4 regions of the Streptomyces sp. NPDC015345 genome follow, and region 1 is predicted to be linked to each of the others. Evidence: riboswitches for the same ligand, from Rfam matches in the RefSeq annotation. Region 1 holds a riboswitch; each other region holds the start of a gene.
What was found. Region 1 has a riboswitch for cobalamin ahead of metE (5-methyltetrahydropteroyltriglutamate--homocysteine S-methyltransferase). Riboswitches for the same ligand answer to the same signal wherever they lie in the genome.
Positions count from the first base shown of each region.

Region 2: another riboswitch for cobalamin. It lies ahead of ACF062_RS13565 (ribonucleoside-diphosphate reductase subunit alpha); the one in region 1 lies ahead of metE (5-methyltetrahydropteroyltriglutamate--homocysteine S-methyltransferase).
Region 3: another riboswitch for cobalamin. It lies ahead of ACF062_RS05855 (ABC transporter substrate-binding protein); the one in region 1 lies ahead of metE (5-methyltetrahydropteroyltriglutamate--homocysteine S-methyltransferase).
Region 4: another riboswitch for cobalamin. It lies ahead of cobN (cobaltochelatase subunit CobN); the one in region 1 lies ahead of metE (5-methyltetrahydropteroyltriglutamate--homocysteine S-methyltransferase).

Region 1 covers NZ_JBIBTX010000006.1:622,897-627,102, reverse strand. Annotated here, with positions in the region: gene ACF062_RS26835 (GDSL-type esterase/lipase family protein) at 1-523, opposite strand, end outside; gene ACF062_RS26830 (TetR/AcrR family transcriptional regulator) at 598-1,170, opposite strand; partial or broken gene ACF062_RS26825 (transposase) at 1,297-1,648, shown strand; cobalamin riboswitch at 1,893-2,045, shown strand; gene metE (5-methyltetrahydropteroyltriglutamate--homocysteine S-methyltransferase) at 2,231-4,206, shown strand, end outside.
Region 2 covers NZ_JBIBTX010000003.1:279,552-283,757, forward strand. Annotated here, with positions in the region: gene ACF062_RS13550 (DUF3311 domain-containing protein) at 1-228, shown strand, start outside; gene mctP (monocarboxylate uptake permease MctP) at 225-1,853, shown strand; gene ACF062_RS13560 (GNAT family N-acetyltransferase) at 1,932-2,435, shown strand; cobalamin riboswitch at 2,487-2,627, shown strand; gene ACF062_RS13565 (ribonucleoside-diphosphate reductase subunit alpha) at 2,761-4,206, shown strand, end outside.
Region 3 covers NZ_JBIBTX010000001.1:1,293,531-1,297,736, forward strand. Annotated here, with positions in the region: gene ACF062_RS05845 (ABC transporter ATP-binding protein) at 1-25, opposite strand, end outside; gene ACF062_RS05850 (FecCD family ABC transporter permease) at 22-1,032, opposite strand; gene ACF062_RS05855 (ABC transporter substrate-binding protein) at 1,140-2,129, opposite strand; cobalamin riboswitch at 2,172-2,322, opposite strand; gene ACF062_RS05860 (Mov34/MPN/PAD-1 family protein) at 2,295-2,717, opposite strand; gene ACF062_RS05865 (amino acid permease) at 2,804-4,206, opposite strand, start outside.
Region 4 covers NZ_JBIBTX010000002.1:278,569-282,774, forward strand. Annotated here, with positions in the region: gene cobN (cobaltochelatase subunit CobN) at 1-2,104, opposite strand, end outside; cobalamin riboswitch at 2,141-2,260, opposite strand; gene ACF062_RS07630 (cobalamin biosynthesis protein CobG) at 2,380-3,795, shown strand; gene ACF062_RS07635 (precorrin-8X methylmutase) at 3,807-4,206, shown strand, end outside.

The sequences.
Region 1 (4,206 bases):
ACACCCGGCGCCCGGTCTTCGGGGCCGGCTCGACGGGGGCGTCGGTGCGCAGGGCGATGACCTCGGTGATCTCCGCGTGCGGGAGCCAGATCTCGATGTCCTTCTCGCCGACGGGGAGGTCGGTGAAGTGGGCGGTGCCGACGGGGCCCGGGGTGAATTCCGCGGTCTGGGTCCGCATGTCGGTGACGGTGCGCAGATTCCCGCCGTCCACAGTGGCCTGGGCGGTGAGGCGGCCGTCGACCAAGAGGTCGTAGACGCCGTCCGGCGGAGGCGGGAAGCCCCGGTAGGCGCGTTTGGTCGGCAGGGTGTCCAGGTGGATGGTGGTGGCGCTGGTACGGAACGCCAGCCGGACACCGGAGGGCTGGACCTCGGCCACGGCAAGCAGGTCGTCGGGGATCTGGCGGCGCGCCCAGGCGGGCAGCCTGTGCGGTAGCAGGCCGTGGGCGGTTTCTTCCACGTCGAGGTGTCCGCGCAGGAAGTCGGCGGTGAGGGGGGTGGTGATCAGGTTCTGTTCGATGCTCATTGCCTCAAAGCCTTCTCATTCAGGGGTGGGTGCCTGGGCCGGCATGGGTAAGCCGGCCCAGGTGACGCAGCCGGTCAGGGGGTGGTGGTCCGGCTCCGCAACGCGGCGTCGAGGCAGTCCAGGGCCCAGGCCCAGGACTGCTGCGCGGCGATGTCGGTGTGGTCGAAGGCACCGGCTGCCTCCAGGGAGGCGTAGCCGTGGAAGACACTGCCCAGCATGCGGACCGCGTGCGTCTGGTCCGGCTCGGCCAGGTCGTAGCCGCGCAGGATCGCCCGTGTCATCTGCGCGTGCCGGACGCCGGCGCTGGCCGCGGCGGTCTGCGGGTCGAGCCGGTACCGCGCTGCTTCATACCGGCCGGGGTGCACCCGGGCGTAGTCCCGGTAGGCGTTCGCGAAGGCCGTTAGGGCGTCCTTGCCCGCGCGTCCGGCCACGGCGTCGCCGACCCGGTCGGCGAGTTCCTCCAGCGCGAACAGCGCAATCCGGGTCTTGAGCTCGTGGGAGTTCTTCACATGCGCGTACAGGCTCGCCGGCTTCACGTCGAAACGCCGGGCGAGCGCGGACAGGGTCACCTGATCGAAACCGACCTCATCGGCGAGTTCCGCTCCAGCGAGCGTCAGCCGCTCCGGGTTCAGTCCTGCCCGAACCATAACCATCACCTACCTCAGGTATGCCTATGGCCAATATAGATACACCTACAAGCTGTAGGCAAATGTTGTACCTCTTTAGACGTCGGCCAGCACACCGCCCTGTGGCTCCTTGAGGTTCACGGAAAGATCGTCGAGTGGGTCTGGTGCTGCGCGTATCCAAGTGATCTGACGGATGCCCGCTGGGAGCTGATCGAGCCGGTGCTGTCCGCCTGGCGCTTCGAACGTCACGGCCGCGCCCTGGACTTCGGCCGCCGCCACGGCATGAGCTGCGCGAGATCATGAACGCGATCCTCCATGTGGACCGCACCGGCTGCCAGTGGGTCTGTCCCCCACACGACTTCCCGCCGCACCAGAGCGTCTACGGCTACTTCGCCAAGTGGCAGAAGGACGGCGTCTCGCCCAGCCCAACGGCCTGCTACGCGAACTGGTCCGCCAGCAGGAGGGCAGGAACCGCCACCCGTCCGCTACGGACGTCGACCGCGGCAGGGAGCTGGGCTGTGCTCACCCGATGAGGCCGCTGCGGCGAGAATCCGGCGCTCCACGCGGAAGGGGCGGGAGGCGAAGTGACGCCTCCCGCCCCTTCGGCTCGCCCTCGCCCCCTGACAGCCGAGGTGTCTCATTTTCACGATCCGGATCGTGGACAACAGCCACCACGCCCTGGACGGTGCCCTTAAGGTGGCGCGTGCAGCTGGTTCGCCCCGTCCGCCAGGCGGGAGGCGTCGTAAGAGGGAACCCGGTGGGAATCCGGGACTGCCCCGCAGCGGTGAGCGGGAACGACCGCCGTCATACGCACTGGGTCCGAGTACCTGACCCGGGAAGCGACGGCCAGTAGGTGCCCTCCCCCAAGGAGGACGTGCCCGCGAGTCCGAAGACCTGCCCGTTGCCCGCACGCGGACGATTCCGCGCGCGGATATTCCGGTGACCTCGAGGGCGGGTCGGCGAACACAACCAGGCGGACGACCGCGCCGCGCCGCGCGCTCGCCCCTGGCGGTCTTTCGCCCCTTCGCGCTCTCGTCCCGTCCCCGGGATCTCAGGGATTCATCTCGCGAAGGAGATCTCCGTGACCACGAAGTCAGCAGCCACGGCAGCGCGGGCCACCGTGTACGGCTACCCCCGTCAAGGGCAGAAGCGGGAGCTCAAGAAGGCGATCGAGGGGTACTGGAAGGGCCGCGTCACCGCCGACGCCCTCCACTCCACCGCCGCCGAACTGCGCCGAACCCACTGGCAGCACCTCTCCGGCGCCGGCCTCCACGAGGTGCCGACCGGCGACTTCTCGTACTACGACCACGTCCTCGACACCACCGTCATGGTCGGCGCCGTTCCCGAGCGCCACCGCGCCGCCGTCGAGGCGGACGCCCTCGACGGGTACTTCGCGATGGCGCGGGGCACCCAGGACGTGGCGCCGCTGGAGATGACCAAGTGGTTCGACACCAACTACCACTACCTGGTGCCCGAGCTCGGCCCCGACACCGTCTTCACGGCTGACGCGCGCAAGCAGGTCGCGGAACTCAAGGAAGCCCTCGCTCTCGGGCTCAGCGCACGGCCGGTGCTCGTCGGTCCCGTCACCTACCTCCTGCTCGCCAAGCCGGCCCCGGGCGTGGCCGCGGACTTCGACCCGCTCACCCTGCTGGACCGGCTGCTGCCGGTGTACACCGAGGTGCTGGCCGACCTGCGGGCCGCCGGGGCGGAATGGGTCCAGCTCGACGAGCCGACGCTGGTCCAGGACCGTACCCCCGCCGAACTGAACGCGGCCACCCGCGCCTACCGCGACCTCGGCGGTCTCGCCGACCGGCCGAAGCTGCTCGTCGCCACCTACTTCGACCGCCTCGGCGAGGCACTGCCCGTCCTCGCCAAGGCACCCGTCGAAGGACTGGCGCTCGACTTCACCGGCCCCGCCGCCGCCAACCTGGAAGCGCTGGCCGCCGCCGGCGGTCTCCCCGGCAAGCGGCTCGTCGCCGGCGTGGTCGACGGGCGCAACATCTGGAGCAACGACCTGGAGAAGTCCCTGTCCACGCTCGGCACTCTGCTCGGCCTCGCCGACCGCGTCGACGTCTCCGCCTCCTGCTCCCTCCTCCACGTGCCGCTCGACGCGGCGGCCGAGAAGGACATCGACCCGCACATCCTGCGCTGGCTCGCCTTCGCCCGGCAGAAGACGGCGGAGATCGTCACCCTGGCCGCGGGCCTGTCCCAGGGCACCGATGCCATCACCGGCCGCCTCACTGCCAACCGGGCCGTCCTCGCCTCCCGGGCCAACTCCCCCATCACCCGCGACCCCGCCGTCCGCTCCCGCGCCGCCGCGGTGTCCGACGCGGACGCCCGCCGGTCCCAGCCGTACGCCGGACGGGCCGCCGCCCAGCGGTCCCGCCTCGGCCTGCCGCTCCTGCCGACCACCACCATCGGGTCCTTCCCGCAGACCACCGAACTGCGCGCTGCCCGCGCCGACTTGCGTGCTGCTGTGATCGACGCGGCCGGCTACGAGGAGCGAATCAAGGCGGAGATCCAAGAAGTGATCTCGTACCAGGAGAAGGCTGGCCTCGACGTCCTCGTCCACGGCGAGCCCGAACGCAACGACATGGTCCAGTACTTCGCCGAACAGCTCACCGGCTACCTCGCCACGCAGCACGGCTGGGTCCAGTCGTACGGAACCCGCTACGTCCGGCCGCCGATCCTCGCCGGCGACATCTCCCGCCCCGAGGCGATGACGGTGCGCTGGACGACGTACGCCCAGTCCCTGACCTCCAGGCCCGTCAAGGGCATGCTCACCGGGCCCGTCACCATGCTCGCCTGGTCCTTCGTCCGCGACGACCAGCCGCTCGGTGAGACCGCCCGCCAAGTCGCCCTCGCCCTGCGCGACGAGGTGGCCGACCTGGAGGCGGCGGGCACGGCCGTCATCCAGGTCGACGAGCCCGCCCTGCGGGAAACGCTGCCGCTCCGCGCCGCCGACCACCCGGCCTACCTCGCCTGGGCGACGGAGGCGTTCCGTCTCACGACCGGTGGCGTACGCCCGGACACCCAGATCCACACCCACATGTGCTA
Region 2 (4,206 bases), on a different contig from region 1:
CCGGTGGTCACGCCGGTCCGCGTGGTCGTCGCCGTCTGCCTTGTCGCGCCGTTCGTGGCGATGCTCTGGGTGAGTTCCTACGCCAGGATCGAACCGACCCTCATCGGCATCCCGTTCTTCTACTGGTACCAGATGCTGTGGGTCGTCATCTCCACGGTGCTCACGATGATCGCGTACAAGCTGTGGCAGCGTGACCAGCGCGCCCGCAAGGAAGGTGCGCGGTCATGAACGGCGGAGTCAACGGCGTCGCGCTCGCCGTCTTCATCTTCTTCTTCATAGCGGTCACGGTCATGGGCTTCCTGGCCGCCCGCTGGCGCAAGGCCGAGAACGACCAGAGCCTGGACGAATGGGGCCTCGGCGGCAGGTCGTTCGGCACCTGGGTCACATGGTTCCTGCTCGGCGGCGACCTCTACACCGCGTACACCTTCGTGGCCGTCCCCGCGGCGATCTACGCGGCGGGCGCGGCCGGGTTCTTCGCGGTGCCCTACACCATCCTCGTCTACCCGCTGATCTTCACCTTCCTGCCGCGCCTGTGGTCGGTCTCGCACAAGCACGGCTATGTGACCACCTCGGACTTCGTGCGCGGGCGCTTCGGGTCGAAGGGGCTCTCGCTGGCCGTCGCGGTCACCGGCATCCTCGCCACGATGCCCTACATCGCGCTCCAACTCGTCGGCATCCAGGCCGTCCTCGACGTCATGGGCGTCGGCGGCGGCCCGGACACCAACTGGTTCATCAAGGACCTGCCGCTCCTGATCGCCTTCGCGGTGCTCGCCGCGTACACCTACTCGTCGGGGTTGCGCGCGCCCGCGCTGATCGCGTTCGTGAAGGACGGGCTGATCTACCTCGTCATCGTCGTCGCGATCATCTACATCCCGATCAAACTGGGCGGCTTCGACGACATCTTCGCCAAGGCCGGTGACGCCTTCGCGCAGACCAACCCGGCGACCGACAAGCCGCGTGGCGCGCTCGCGCCCGCCGAGGCCGGGCAGTGGACGTACGCCACGCTCGCGCTCGGCTCGGCCCTCGCGCTGTTCATGTACCCGCACTCGATCACGGCGACGCTCTCCTCGAAGAGCCGCAACGTGATCCGCCGCAACACCACCATCCTGCCGCTGTATTCACTGATGCTCGGCCTGCTGGCGCTGCTCGGCTTCATGGCGATCGCGGCGGGCATCAAGGTGGACAACGGCCAGCTGGCCATCCCGCAGCTCTTCGAGACCATGTTCCCGGACTGGTTCACGGGCGTGGCCTTCGCGGCCATCGGCATCGGCGCGCTGGTCCCGGCGGCCATCATGTCGATCGCGGCCGCGAACCTCTTCACCCGCAACATCTACAAGGACTTCCTCAAGCCCGACGCGACGCCCGCGCAGGAGACCAAGGTCTCCAAGCTGGTCTCGCTGCTGGTGAAGGTCGGCGCGCTCGCCTTCGTCCTCACCATGGACAAGACCGTCGCGATCAACTTCCAGCTGCTCGGCGGCATCTGGATCCTCCAGACGATGCCCGCGCTGGTCGGCGGCCTGTTCACCCGGTGGTTCCACCGCTGGGCGCTCCTCGCCGGCTGGGCGGTCGGCATGGTCTACGGCACGCTGGCGGCGTACGGCGTCGCGTCTCCGACGCAGAAGCACTTCGGCGGCTCCTCCGACACGATCCCTGGCATCGGCGAGATCGGCTACATCGGCCTCACCGCGTTCGTCCTGAACGTCATCGTCACCGTGGTCCTCACCTTCGTCCTGAAGGCGCTGAAGGCCCCGGACGGCATCGACGAGACCTCGCCCGGTGACTACACCGCGGACGCGGGCGACCCGGGCGTCATCCAGGAACTGCCCAAGGCGACCGCGGGCGCCGGGCACTGAGCCCTTCCCCACCCGCACCGACAAAGGCCGCCGGAAAACCGGCGGCCTTTGTCGTACCCGTGTTGCACACTGCGCCTCATGGATACGACGACCATCACGATCAGGCAGGCCCGCCCCGAGGAGTACGAGGCGCTGGGCGCCCTCACCGCACAGGCCTATCTCGACGACGAACACCTGGACTTCGGGGCGGAGGACCCCTATCTGGACGTGCTGCGCGACGTGGCGGCGCGCGCGGCCGCGGCGGAGGTCCTGGTGGCGGAGGCGGACGGGACCGTACTCGGCTGCGTCACCTACGTCCCCTCCGGCGGGCCCATGGCCGACATAGCGCGCGAGAGCGAGGCGGAGATCCGCATGCTGGCCGTCTCCTCCGAGGCGCGCGGCCGGGGCGCCGGCGAGACGCTCGTACGGGAGTGCGTGCGGCGCGCCAAGGAGGCTGGCCGCACCGGGCTCGTCCTGTCCACGCAGACGTCGATGCACGCCGCCCACCGGCTGTACGGGCGCCTCGGCTTCGTACGGACGCCCGAGCGCGACTGGCGGCCGATCGAGACCGTGCCGCTGCTCGCCTACGCGTTGACTCTCTGAGCCCACCCGACTCCCCCTGCGCACCGACACAAGATGTGGGGCCGCCTCAGGAACCCGACACAAGATGTATGCTCGTGCTCGCTGTCGCCGCAGGGGAATCCGGTGCAAGTCCGGAACTGTCCCGCAACGGTGCATGTGTACGTATTGCGCGTACGCGGAGTCCGAGGACCTGCCGACAGTGCACCCGTGCCGTCCGGCCCGGGTGCCGACCGTCCGGGCCTCGTGGAGTGGGCCGGTGGACGCGGTACGCCGCCCTGCCCGGGTGCGCCCGTGTGTGCCCGCCCCCCTCCTCCTGGCCCAGAGCCGAGCGAGGGAGTGCCCCCACGTGACCATCGCGCCTGCCGAACCCGCGTCAGCGCCGTCGACGCCCACCGCCCAGGGTGCCGAGGGAACCGACGGGCCAGGGGCCGCGCTGCTGCGCACCCTGACCGATCTCACCGCCGACCTTCCCGACGCCGACCCCGGCCGGGTCGCCGCCGCCGCGCTGCGCGGCCGCTCGGCCAGGGCCGACGCGTCGGAGCTGCGGGAGCTCGCGACCGAGGCGGCCGCGGGGCTCATCGCCGAGGACCCGGCGTACTCGAAGCTGGCGGCCCGGCTCCTGTCGATCGGCATCCGCGAGGAGGCGGCGACGCAGGGCGTGCGCTCCTTCACCGACTCCGTGGCGGTCGGCCACCGCGAGGGCCTGATCGCCGACCGCACGGCCCAGTTCGTGACGGCGCACGCGGCCCGGCTCGACGCGCTGGTGGACGCCGCGCTCGCCGCCGGCGCGGACTTCCGCTTCGAGTACTTCGGCCTGCGCACCCTGCACAGCCGCTATCTGCTGCGCCACCCGATCACCCGGCAGGTCATCGAGACCCCGCAGCACTTCATGCTGCGCGTCGCGAGCGGCCTGGCCAAGGACGAGGGCGCCGCGGCCGTGGACGAGGTCGCCGCGCTGTACGGCCTGATGAGCCGCCTGGACTACCTGCCGTCCTCACCGACGCTCTTCAACTCCGGCACCCGCCACCCGCAGATGTCCTCCTGCTACCTCCTCGACTCCCCGCTCGACGAGCTGGACTCGATCTACGACCGCTACCACCAGGTCGCGCGGCTCTCCAAGCACGCGGGCGGCATCGGACTCTCGTACTCCCGCATCCGTTCCCGGGGTTCGCTGATCCGCGGCACGAACGGGCACTCCAACGGCATCGTGCCGTTCCTGAAGACCCTGGACGCCTCGGTCGCCGCCGTGAACCAGGGCGGCCGGCGCAAGGGCGCGGCCGCGGTCTACCTGGAGACGTGGCACTCCGACATCGAGGAGTTCCTCGAACTGCGCGACAACACCGGTGAGGACGCGCGCCGCACGCACAACCTCAACCTCGCGCACTGGATCCCGGACGAGTTCATGCGCCGGGTCGCCGCCGACCAGGACTGGTCGCTGTTCTCCCCGGCCGACGTGCCCGACCTCGTCGACCTGTGGGGTGAGGAGTTCGACGCCGCCTACCGCGGGGCCGAGGCCGCCGGGCTCGCGAAGAAGACCATCCCGGCCCGGGACCTGTACGGCCGCATGATGCGCACCCTCGCGCAGACCGGCAACGGCTGGATGACGTTCAAGGACGCCGCCAACCGCACCGCCAACCAGACGGCGGAGCCCGGCCACACCGTGCACTCCTCGAACCTCTGCACCGAGATCCTGGAGGTGACGGACGACGGCGAGACGGCGGTCTGCAACCTCGGCTCGGTGAACCTCGGCGCCTTCGTGGAGGACGGCGACCTCGCCTGGGACCGGCTCGAC
Region 3 (4,206 bases), on a different contig from region 1:
CGAGGTTCTCGGTGCGCAGCTTCACGCGGGCGCCCCTTCGTGCGTACGGCTCCTGTGCAGCAGCCACAGGAAGAACGGGCCGCCGGTGAGGGCGGTGAGGACGCCGACCGGGATGTCCTGGGGCGCCGCGAGCGTGCGTGCGGCGAGGTCGGCGGCGACCAGGAAGACCGCACCCATCAGCGCCACCACCGGGAGCAGGGTGCGGTGGGCGGCGCCGACCAGCATGCGGGCGGCGTGCGGCACCATCAGGCCGACGAAGCCGATGGCCCCGCTGTACGCGACGAGGACGCCGGTCAGGAGCGAGGCGAGGACGAAGACGGCGGCGCGGAAGCGGGCGGTGTCCAGGCCGAGGACGGTGGCGCCCTCCTCGCCGACGAGCAGCAGGTCCAGCGGGCGGGCCAGCGCCACCAGGAAGGCGGTGCCCACGGCCAGGACGGCGCAGGGCAGGGCGAGCATGTCCCAGCGGGCGCCGCCGAGGCCGCCGAGCGTCCAGTACAGGACTTCCTTGAGGTGGTCGGCGCTGTCGGCGGTGACGAGGATGAGGCTGGTCAGGGCGGTGAGCACGTACGAGACGGCGACGCCGGCGAGGATCAGCCGCCCGGTGGCGAAGCCTCCGCCACCGCTTCGGGCCAGGGCGTAGACGAGGACGAGCGCGAGCAGCGCGCCCGCGAAGGAGGCCGCGGGGATGGTGACGGCGGTGCTGAGGGCGGCGCCCAGGCCGAAGACACCGCCGAGGACGATCGCGCTGACGGCGCCGACGGAGGCGCCCGAGGAGACGCCGAGGAGGAAGGGGTCGGCGAGGGGGTTGCGTACCAGTGCCTGGAGGACGGTGCCGATGACCGCGAGGCCGGCGCCGACGGCCGCGCCGAGCAGGACTCGGGGCAGGCGGACGTCCAGCACGATCGTGCGGAACGGAGAGGGTTCCGCACCGCCGGTGAGGATGTCCAGGACCTGGCTCGGCGGGATGCGTACGGAGCCCAGGGCGAGGCCGGCGACGGTCGCTGCCGCGAGGGCCGCGGTGAGTGCCGTCAGGATCAAGAGGCGCCGCCCCTTCGACCCCCGCCGATCGCCCTCCGGGCTCGTCCTCAAACGCCGGACGGGCTGGGATGTGCCGCCCCCGGGCCGGATCTCCAGGGCGCTCACAGCTGGCCCGCCAGCTTCCTCACCGCCTCCGGCGCTCGTACCCCCGTGACCACGTCCGACAGCCGCAGCACCGCGAAGCGCTCGTGCTTGACGGCGGGGACGTCCGCGAGGGCCGGGTCGTCGAGGAGGCGCTTCTTCTTCTGGGCGACGGTCGTGGCGCCGTAGTCGAGGATGAGGATGGCCTCGGGGCGGCGCTCGACGACCTTCTCCCAGGACGCGTCGCTGAAGGCCTTGTCGACGTCGGCGAAGACGTTGCGGCCGCCCGCCCGCTCGATGATGTCGTTGCCGATGCCGCGGCCGCCCGCCGTGAACGCGGTCTTGTCACCGCTGTCGTAGACGAAGACGGAGACCGGCTTCCCGCTCTGCGAATTCTTCGAGTTCTGCGAGTTCTTCGACTTCTTCGCGGTGGCGGCCAGTTCGCGCTTCGCCCCGCTCACCCACTTCTCGGCGCGCTCACGCACCCCGAAGGTGGCACCGACCTCCCGCACCTCGCGGTACACGTCGTCCATGGTGACCGCCCGCTTCGCGCAGCCCTCGACGTTGAGGCGGCTCTTGATCCCGGACTTGGCGAGCGCGGAGCGGCTGCGGCCGTCGCCGGCGAGGAAGGCGCTGGCGTAGCCGCCGTAGACGAAGTCGGGGTCGGCGGAGAGCAGCTTCTCGTAGGAGGGGTACTCCTCGGCGAGCACGGGGAGGGATTCGTACGCCTTCTCGTACTTCGGCAGGACCTTGTCGTCGAGGTAGGCGGTGCCCGCCAGGCGGTCCTTGAGGCCGAGTTCCAGCATCACTTCGGTGGCGTGCTGGTTCATGGTGACGGCGCGCTCGGGCGGTGCGTCGTACGTCGTCCTCACACCGCAGTTGGTGACGGTGTACGGGAAGCCGGGGGCCTTGGCGGCGGGCTTGCCCGAGCTGTCGCCGGACGAGGTGGAGCACGCGGCGAGCGGGACGAGCAGGGCCGCGGCGGTGAGCACGCGAAGGGCGCGGGACATGACGTACTGCCTCCTCCAGGGGATTTCCGCGTCCCCTGCGTTGCGTGGAGGAAGGCGGCAGGTCAGTACCTGACTCCCCCGCCGGGTGGGGGGCGGGGTCACAGTGGCGGGACCGTGCCGGGTTCGCACCGGCTTCCTGGGTCCTGCCGCCCTCGTGGGTAAAGATCAGTATGCCTGTACGACCTTTACCTCTTCCTCGGTGACCTCCCCGTCCACGATCCGGTACGAGCGGAACTGGAAGGGGCCCGCGTCGTCGGTGTCCGCGGTGGAGACCAGGACGTAGTGGGCGCCGGGTTCGTTGGCGTACGTGATGTCGGTGCGGGAGGGGTACGCCTCGGTCGCGGTGTGCGAGTGGTAGATGACCACGGGCTCCTCGTCGCGGTCGTCCATCTCGCGGTAGAGCTTGAGCAGGTCACCCGAGTCGAACTCGTAGAACGTGGGCGAGCGCGCGGCGTTGAGCATCGGGATGAAGCGCTCGGGGCGGCCGGTGCCCGCCGGACCCGCGACCACGCCGCACGCCTCGTCGGGGTGGTCCTGGCGCGCGTGCGCGACGATCTGGTCGTGGAGGGCCTGGGTGATGGTCAGCATGGCGCCAGGATAAGCAGAGGGCCCGCGCCGTACCGAAGTGTGGTACGGGCGGGCCCGAATGCTGGACAGAGGCCTTGGGGAGCCGGTCAGTCCTTGGAGAGGCGGTCGCCGGAGGCCTCCTCGCGGAGGCCGATCTTCCGCTTGTTGAAGGCCGCCGCCTGCGGGTTGCGGCTCTTGAGGACCAGGTAGGAGACGCCGAGGATCGCGGCCCAGACCGGAGCGGCGTACAGGGAGATCCGCGCGTCCTTGTCGACGCCCATCATCACGATGACCATGCCGATGAAGAGCAGCGCGAACCAGCTGGTGTACGGGGCGCCCGGGGCCCGGAAGGTGGACTGCGGCAGCTCGCCGCGGTCGGCCTTGCGGCGGTAGCGGATCTGGCAGGCCAGGATCATGATCCAGGCCCACATGCCGGAGATGGTCGCGAAGGAGACGACGTAGTTGAACGCCTCGCCCGGCCACTGGTAGTTGATCCAGACGCCGAACATCATGAACCCGGCGGAGACCGTGGTGCCGACCAGCGGCAGGCCGTTCTTGGTGAGCTTGGTGAAGAACTTCGGGCCCTGGCCGTTGAGCGCCAGGTCACGCAGCATGCGGCCGGTGGAGTACATGCCGGAGTTGCAGGAGGAGAGCGCGGCGGTGAGGACCACGAAGTTCACGATCGCGGCGCCGACGCCGAGACCCATCTCCTCGAAGGCGGCGACGAACGGCGAGACGCCGGGCTTGAAGGTGGTCCACGGGACGACCGACAGGATCATGATCAGCGCGCCGACGTAGAAGACGGCGATGCGCCACGGCACGGTGTTGATGGCCTTGGGCAGGACGGTCTTCGGGTCCTTGGACTCGCCCGCGGTGACACCGACCAGTTCGACGGCGAGGAAGGCGAACATCACGATCTGGAGCGTCATCAGCGTGGAGCCGATGCCGTTGGGGAAGAAACCGCCCTGGTTCCACAGGTGGGCCACGGTCGCGGTGTCACCGGCGTCGGAGAAGCCGATGGTGAGGATGCCGATACAGATCAGGATCATGCCGATGATGGCGGTGACCTTGACCATCGAGAACCAGAACTCCAGCTCGCCGAAGAGCTTCACGGAGATGAGGTTCGCGCCGTACAGGATGACCGTGAAGACGAGCGCGTACGCCCATTGTGGAACGGATCCGTGTGTCCAGTACTGCATGTACTGGGCGGCGGCGGTGACTTCGGTGATGCCGGTGACGACCCAGAAGAGCCAGTACGTCCAGCCGGTCACGAAGCCGAAGAACGGGCCCATGAATTCGCGCGCGTACTCCGAGAAGGAGCCCGACACGGGGCGGTACATGAGCAGCTCGCCGAGCGCCCGCATGATGAAGAAGATGACGAGGCCCGCGATGGCGTACGCCAGGATGAGGCTGGGGCCGGCCTTGTGGATGGCCTTGCCCGCGCCGAGGAACAGGCCGGTGCCGATGGCACCGCCGATCGCGATCATCTGGATCTGCCGGGCTCCCAGAC
Region 4 (4,206 bases), on a different contig from region 1:
AGGTGCCGCCCCAGATCTGGCGGGCGCGCAGGATCGCGAGGACGAGGTTGACGCGGTCGGCACCGGCCGGGGCGGTGCCGAGCACGTGCAGACCGTCGCGGATCTGCATGTCCTTGATCTCGCAGAGCCAGCCGTCGACGTGGAGGAGGAAGTCGTCGAAGCCGTCGTCGTCGGGGCGGTCCTCAAGGCCCAGGTCGTGGTCGAGCTTCGCGGCCTGGATGAGCGTCCAGATCTGCGCGCGGATCGCCGGCAGCTTCGCCGGGTCCATGGAGCTGATCTGCGCGTACTCGTCGAGGAGCTGCTCCAGGCGCGCGATGTCGCCGTAGGAGTCGGCGCGGGCCATCGGCGGCACGAGGTGGTCGATGAGCGTGGCGTGCACGCGGCGCTTGGCCTGGGTGCCCTCGCCCGGGTCGTTGACCAGGAAGGGGTAGATCAGCGGCAGGTCGCCGAGCGCGGCGTCGGGGCCGCAGGCCGCCGAGAGGCCCGCGTTCTTGCCGGGCAGCCACTCCAGGTTGCCGTGCTTGCCGAGGTGGACCATCGCGTCGGCCCCGAAGCCGCCGTCCGCCGCGGGGGCCGCGATCCAGCGGTACGCGGCCAAGTAGTGGTGCGAGGGCGGCAGATCCGGGTCGTGGTAGATCGCGATGGGGTTCTCGCCGAAGCCGCGCGGCGGCTGGATGAGGATGAGGAGGTTGCCGCGCCGCAGGGCGGCAAGCACGATGTCGCCCTCCGGGTCACCGCCGTCGCCGACCCGCGAACGGTCCAGGAACATCTCGCCGGGCGGCGGCCCCCAGTGCTGCTCGACCGAGTCCCGCAGCTCCTGCGGCAGCGTCGCGTACCAGCGCTTGTAGTCGGCGGCCGGGATGCGCACCGGGTTGGCGGCGAGCTGCTCCTCGGTGAGCCACTCCTGGTCGTGGCCGCCCGCGTCGATGAGCGCGCGGATCAGCTCGTCGCCGTCACCGGAGACGAGACCCGGGATGTCGGCCTCGGGGCCGAAGTCGTAGCCCTCGGCGCGCAGCCTGCGCAGCAGCGCGACGGCGGACGCCGGGGTGTCGAGGCCGACCGCGTTGCCGATCCGGGAGTGCTTGGTCGGGTACGCGGACAGGACGAGGGCCAGGCGCTTGTCGGCGGCCGGGATGTGCTTCAGGCGCGCGTGCCGTACGGCGATGCCGGCGACCCGCGCCGCGCGCTCGGCGTCGGCGACGTACGCCGGGAGCCCGTCCTCGTCGATCTCCTTGAACGAGAACGGGACGGTGATGAGCCGCCCGTCGAACTCCGGCACCGCGATCTGGCTCGCGGCGTCCAGCGGCGAGACGCCCTCGTCGTTCTCCTCCCAGGCCGAACGCGACCCGGTCAGGCACAGCGCCTGGAGGATCGGCACGTCGAGGCCGGTCAGCGCGCCCGCGTCCCACGACTCGTCGTCGCCGCCCGCGGAGGCCTCGGCGGGCTTGGTGCCACCGGCTGCGAGGACCGTCGTCACGATGGCGTCGGCGGGGCGCAGCGCGTCGATCAGCTCCGGCTCGGGGGCGCGCAGCGAGGCCACGTACAGCGGCATCGGGCGCCCGCCCGCGTCCTCGATCGCGCCGCACAGGTCGTCGATGAAGGCGGTGTTGCCGCTCATGTGGTGGGCGCGGTAGTAGAGCACCGCGACGGTCGGGCCGTCGATGTCGCGCGCCGTGCGCTCCAGCGGGCCCCAGGACGGCGCGGGCGCCGGCGGGTCGAAGCCGTGGCCGGTGAGGAGCACGGTGTCGGAGAGGAAGCGGGCCAGCTGCTCAAGGTTGGCGGGGCCGCCGTGCGCGAGGTAGGCGTGCGCCTCGGCGGCGATGCCGACCGGCACGGTGGAGGAGGCCATCAGCTGGGCGTCGGGCGCCTGTTCACCGGTGAGTACGACCACCGGCAGACCGCTGGCGATGAGCTGGTCCAGACCGTCCTGCCAGGCGCGGACGCCACCGAGGAGGCGTACGACGACGAGGTCGGCGCCCGCCAGGAGCGAGGGCAGCTCGGTGAGGTCCAGGCGGGACGGGTTGGCGAACCGGTAGTCGACCGGACCCCCCGCCGCGCGGGCGCTGAGCAGGTCGGTGTCGGAGGTCGACAGCAGCAGAAGCATGCGTGCGCAGGCCTTCCTCGGGGTGTCCGCGCCCCGGGTGGTCGTATGGACGGCAGGAGTTCCTGGCTCGCCCCACGGATGGGGCTCACAGTGGCGGGACCGCGCCGGATTCGCACCGGGCTTCCTCCCCCGGGTCCTGGCGGACCCACGCCGTCGCTGGCGTCGGCGGACCTGGCGGCCCGCCGCCTGCATAGTAAGTCCTGACCGCCGCCGATGGGGCGGCCACCTGCCGGGACGGCCCGTCTCGGGAGGCGACCGGCCGGAACGGCGTGGGTATGCTCGCCGCCATGCCGCCCACCCGAGCAACCTCCACGAACCAGGGCGAATCCCTCATACGTACCCCGGTCCGCGACCGGGGCGACGCCTGCCCCGGAGCGCTCCGACTGCACCGCGCCGACGACGGCGCACTGGCCCGACTCCGCGTGCCCGCAGGTGTATTGACGTCCCGTCAGGCGGCGATACTGGCAGACGTGGCGGAACGCCTCGCGGACGGCCACCTCAGCATCACCTCGCGCGGCAACATCGAGCTGCGCGGCCTCGGCGCGAGCTGCGGCACGGAACTCTCCGCGGTTCTCGCGGACGCGGGCCTGCTGCCCTCCGAACGCCACGAACGCGTCCGCAACATCGTGGCCTCGCCGCTCGCCACGCTCGACGGACTCGGCCACGCCGACGTGCAGTTGTGGGCCCGCGAGCTCGACGGACTGCTCTGCGCCGAGGAGTGGACGACGGCGCTCTCCGGCCGCTTCCTGTTCGTCCTGGACGACGGGCGAGGGGACGTGGCCGGGCTCGGCGGCGATGTGACCTTGATCGCAGAATCGGGCGGGGCGGGGTGTGTGTCCGGGGAGTCGTGCGGGGCGGAGTGCGTGCGCGGGGAGTCGGGCGGGGCAGCGGCCGTGTCCATGACTTCGGGCGGCACGGCATCCGCGGACCCGGGCGGCACGGCGCTCGTCCGCGTCGGTGACCGCGCCCTGCGGGTCTCCGCCGCCGCCGCCCCGCGTGCCGCTCTCGCCGCCGCCGGGGCCTTCCTCGCCGCCGCGCGCGACGCGGGCAACGGGGCGTGGCGGGTCCGGGAGCTGCCCGCGGGGCACCCCGTCGACCTCGCCGGGGCGCTGGCGCGGCAGGGCATCGACGCCGGACCGGCCGCCGCCCCCTTCGGCCCGCCCGGCGCCGCCCCGCACCTGCCCGGCGTCTGCGGCCGCGCGGTGGCTGTCGGCGCCCCCCTCGGCCGCGTGAGCGCCGCCCGGTGGCGGGCCCTGCTGCCCGCCCCGGCCGACGAACTGCGCGTCACTCCGTGGCGCGGCTTCGTGCTCCCCGGCTTCGAGGACGACGCGGCGGCCCGCGAAAGGCTGCGCGCGCTGGCCGACGCCGGTTTCATCGCCGACCCCCGCTCGCCCTGGCTCGGCGTCTCCGCCTGCACCGGCCGACCCGGCTGCGCCAAGTCCCTCGCCGACGTCCGCGCCGACGCCGTCCCCGGCGCCGGTGGCCTGCCCGTCCACTTCTCCGGCTGCGAGCGGCGGTGCGGGCACCCGCGCGGCGACTGGGTGGACGCCCTCGCCACCGGGGACGGGCGGTACGAGGTGACGGTGCGCACCGGCGGCACGGCGGCGCCAGTGAGCGGCGCGAACCTGACCGAGACGGTCACGAGGGCACGTACGACATCCGCAACCACCACAACAACGGCCACGAGATGAGCGAGAGCACAGTGTTCGACTACGAGAAGGACGGCGCGGCGATCTACCGCGAGTCCTTTGCCACCATCCGCGCGGAGGCGGACCTCGCGGGTCTGCCCGCCGACGTCAGCCAGGTCGCGGTGCGGATGATCCACGCCTGCGGGATGGTCGACCTCGTCCGCGACCTCGCCTTCAGCCCGCGCGTGGTGGCCGACGCCCGCAAGGCCCTTCGCGACGGCGCGCCGATCCTGTGCGACGCCAACATGGTCGCGAGCGGCGTCACGCGCAAGCGGCTGCCCGCCGACAACGACGTGATCTGCACGCTCACCGACCCCGCCGTCCCCGGCCTCGCGGCGCGGCTCGGCACCACCCGCAGCGCCGCCGCCATGGAGTTGTGGCGCGACCGCCTCGAAGGCTCCGTCGTCGCCATCG